One region of the Psychrobacter sp. TB67 genome, then DNA from elsewhere that is predicted to be linked to it. Evidence: predicted binding sites of a transcription regulator. Region 1 holds the regulator's gene; the other holds the start of a gene.
The links. The regulator PhoB, encoded in region 1, activates phosphate uptake and scavenging genes when phosphate is short. The targets are predictions, from matches to a motif close to TGTCATNAANCTGTCATAA.
Positions count from the first base shown of each region.

Region 2: pstS (phosphate ABC transporter substrate-binding protein PstS) is a predicted target of PhoB. The motif match lies at 815-833, and genes of this name have one in related genera.

Region 1 is NZ_AYYA01000056.1:39,470-41,678, reverse strand. Features, by position in the region: gene dtd (D-aminoacyl-tRNA deacylase) at 48-500, shown strand; gene phoB (phosphate regulon transcriptional regulator PhoB) at 784-1,488, shown strand; gene phoR (phosphate regulon sensor histidine kinase PhoR) at 1,552-2,209, shown strand, end outside.
Region 2 is NZ_AYYA01000057.1:24,237-26,445, reverse strand. Features, by position in the region: gene thiC (phosphomethylpyrimidine synthase ThiC) at 1-218, opposite strand, end outside; TPP riboswitch at 467-591, opposite strand; gene pstS (phosphate ABC transporter substrate-binding protein PstS) at 906-2,072, shown strand.

The DNA.
Region 1 (2,209 bases):
TGTATGACCATAATCTGTCAGACATTTATAAATAAAAAAGGCTCTAAATGAAAGCGCTTATACAACGGGTTCACTGTGCCAGTGTCAGCGTCGATGCACAAAATATCGGTGCCATCGAGCATGGGGTGTTGGCGTATATTGGCTTGGGGCACGAGGATAGCCTGCAAACTGCCCAGCGTATGATCGATAAAATCTTGACCTATCGCATATTCGAAAATCATGACGATCCTGCCAAGGTCGGTAAACTGGATAAAAATGTGCAACAGGTCGGTGGCGGGCTATTATTGGTGTCGCAATTTACCTTGATGGCAAAAACAGACAAGGGTCGTCGCCCTGATTTTGGTGGCGCGATGGCACCTAATGCTGCTCAAATGTTGTTTGAGCAAATGATTACTTATGCTAAAACTCAGCATCACAATGTTGCCACTGGTCAATTTGGTGCTGATATGCAAGTGGCAAGCGTCAATGATGGGCCACTAAACTTTTTATTAGAAGTCTAGAAAGCCGTTGTCATGAAGCTGTCATAATTAACCCGTTTAATAAGTAGAAACTGGTGACTGTGTATTGCCTTTTTTGTATCTTAATTTCTTTATGTTAATTTTCCTAATTTGAGTTTTGGTGCGCTAAATTTTTGAATCTTAAAACCTAATATAGTTGATACAATTTAAAAGTAGTACAAGGCAACCGAGTGTAGAGGTATATCTAATACGTCAAGCGAGGTTAACGCAGTAATATTTTTATAGTAGAGTGACTATATGCTTAATCTAATAACAAGGCTGCCGTATGTATAATGAGCAAATTTTGATCGTTGAGGATGAGCCTGCGATTCGTGAAATGATTGCGATGACCTTAGAGATGGCTGGCTTTGATAGCCTGCACGCTGCGGACGTAGCAGAGGCGCATCAGCAAGTGGTTGATCACCGTCCGGCGCTGATACTATTAGATTGGATGCTGAACGGTGAAAAAAGCGGCATTGATTTTTGCCGGATGCTCAAAAACGACGATTCGCTCGCCGAGATACCGGTCATTATGCTGACTGCTAAAAGTGAAGAAGACAGTAAGGTTCATGGGCTCGATGCTGGGGCTGATGACTATATGACCAAGCCTTTTTCAACACGTGAGCTAATCTCAAGAATCAAGGCGGTGCTACGTCGTAGTAGTGCACTCAGCGCTGATAAGTCTATCGAAATCGGCAAGCTTAGCTTAGATCCCAAAAGCCAGCGCGTGACGGCAGCGGGTCAGCTCATCGATATCGGTCCGACAGAGTATCGATTGTTGGCATTTTTTATGAGTCATCCAGAGCGTGCTTATACCCGGACACAGCTGCTAGATCAGGTCTGGGGCGGCAATGTCTATATTGAAGACCGGACGATTGATGTACATATTCGGCGCTTACGTAAATTACTGCAGCCTTATGATTGTGCTACGCTGATACAAACGGTACGCGGTACTGGGTATCGGTTTTCTAGCTTGATTGAATCCATTTAATCAGCCGCAGAAAATGTCTTGGTAAGCGTAAAGAAACACAGTATCTAGTGGTAGGGATGATAAATGACGATGACAACACCGATAATGCCTATGATGCCGATAGAAAATGAGCAACAGGGTGAGCAAGCGCAAGTTGCCCAGCACAATACAACGGATCAACTTAAAAAAATCCGCAGCGCCTTACGAGCGCTACGAGATGCGGTTATTTTGCTCAATGATGAAGATGGTTTGGAATGGTGGAATCAGGCAGCGGAAGACTTGTTGTTATTGCAGGCAACTGATAAAGGTCAGAGTATTTTTGACTTTATCACCGTACCAGAATTTCGCCAGTACTATCAGGCTATCACCCCACCGAGCGATGGTGTGCACATGGTGTCATGGCGAGACCCTAAACGTTATCTGAAGTGTGAGCTTACGCCTTTCGATGATGAAAAATTACTGATAATTTATGATGTGACCCGCTTGCAGCATTTGGAGGAAATGCGTCGTGATTTTGTCGCCAATGTCTCGCATGAGCTGCGCACGCCATTGACTGTGTTGATGGGATATTTAGAAAATTTTTCCGAGCAGGAAGATATGCCACCGCAGTGGCGACGTGGCTTTGAGCTAATGACTCAGCAGACTGCCCGTATGAATCGGATTGTAAATGACTTACTGCTGTTGTCTCGTATCGAAATCGAAGATACGCACGAGCTTAATGACATTGATATGACCAAGTTAC
Region 2 (2,209 bases), on a different contig from region 1:
CCCTCGATATAGACTTTTCTAGAAGCGGGAAGGACACGGTGTAGGTCGCGCGCGTCTTCTTCAAAGCGGTCATCATTGGCGGTACGGTGAGCAGGGGTTTTGAGGGCATCGGCTTTTTTATCCGCTTTACTGTCAGTTGTTTGACTAGCATTGGCAGTAAGAGGGGCGTCAGTAGCTGGGATGTGGGTTTGGGCTGTTTGTAAATCTGAAGTAGTCATATGCTGTCCTAGCGTGTTGGTTTTTGAATAAAAGCAACACCGCCAGTAGCTGCGGGGATTGGCCTATATGATACGGACAAATTCAATCGTAAAACAAACCTGCTAGCGCTATCAAACCTAAACGTAGTCAGTGATCTTTAGCTGATTGATGGACGCGACTGATTATTAAAGCGCTATATCCGCATAACAATGCTAGTAGATAGTGGCGATAATAAAAAGGCATTTCTGCGCGCCCTTTGTACTTATATAACATAGGCTTAAGACTTCCCTGCGTCGGTACTAACCGCATCAGGTTCGGCGGGTGATCTCTCAGCGAATGTATCAAAAGGCTTATGAAATAAGCTCGTAATACACCGCACCCCGAGTCTGTCAGTGTTGTAAATCAGCCTTCATATTAACAAAATTCTCTACCAACGGCTAATAGTATTTGGATACAAATATTCTGTGTCAAACACAAGGTTTCATATTTTCGTGAATAATTTTTTGAGTGTTGATAGATGAGGGTGCTTAGTACTATTAGGCTGTAGGCAAATCGCTGTTGGACTGTAGACAAATTATTCAAATATTATGTAAAGCGAATGAAGGATTCTAGAAGTTGTCATTAAACTGTCATAAAGATTTGGCAAGATAACACGCATATCACAAGCAATGCTTTTTTATACCGTTGTTAAACTTCAGGAGTCCTACATGCGTTATTCGTTATTAGCAGTGGCCGTCAGTTGTACATTAATGCTTACGGCGTGTAATAAGTCAACAGATACGGCGGAGCCAACTGCTGATACTAGCAGTAGCGCTGTGACAACAGCTGAAACAACCTCTCAGACAGCATCTTCTGCTACGTCAGATTTTAAATCTGCTGAAAATATCGCTATGAATATTACAGGTGCAGGAGCGTCGTTCCCGCAGCCTATCTATGCGAAATGGTCATATGATTACAATGCTGCGACCGGTGGCCAAGTCAACTATCAGTCGATTGGCTCATCTGGTGGTATCAAACAAATTCAGTCAAAAACAGTAGACTTTGGTGCTTCTGATGCCCCAATGACGCCTGAAGAGTTAGACGAAGCAGGTCTGATTCAGTTCCCAACAGTCATCGGTGGTGTTGTACCAATCGTCAACATTGATGGCGTTGAGCCTGGTGCACTGAAGCTAGACGGTACGACTTTAGCTGATATCTATTTGGGTAAGATTAGCAACTGGAATGACCCTGCGATTAAGGCGATGAACCCAGATTTGACCTTGCCAGATGCCCCAATCACAACAGTATTCCGCTCAGATGGTTCAGGTACGACGTTTAACTTTACCGATTATCTCGCCAAGGTATCACCAGATTGGAAAGACAGCGTTGGTGTTGATAAAACGGTCAAGTGGCCAACCTCTGCGACTGGTGCAGGCGGTAAAGGTAACGAAGGCGTTTCAAGCTACGTAAACCGCATGAAAAACTCTATCGGTTATGTTGAGTATGCTTACGCTAAGCAAAATAAAATGTCACATACTGCACTGAAAAACGCAGCTGGTAACATCGTACAGCCATCTGCTGAGACGTTTGCTGCAGCAGGTGATATCGACTGGTCACAACAAGAAGGCTTTTATAAAGTCATCACCAACTCTGAAACTGACCAAGCATGGCCTATCGCTGCTGCGACCTTTATCTTGGTACATAAGCAACCAGAAAATCCTCAGCAAGTCGCTGGCGTATTGAACTTCTTTGACTGGGCTTATACTCAAGGTGATGACAGCGCCATGGAACTAGACTACGTACCATTCTCTGACACGGCAGTAGCCTTGTTCAAAGAGAAGTGGAACGAAGTGAAAGGTAGTGATGGACAGCCTGTCTACAAGCCAGCTCAGTAATTTGTTTCTGCTAAATACTATTTAGCAACCGACAAGTTATCCTCTCGAATAACTATTCTCCGGTAGTTGTTTGAGAGGTTTTAACACAGCAAATTTGATGAATACATCTTGATAGATATGTTTACTCATACCGTTTA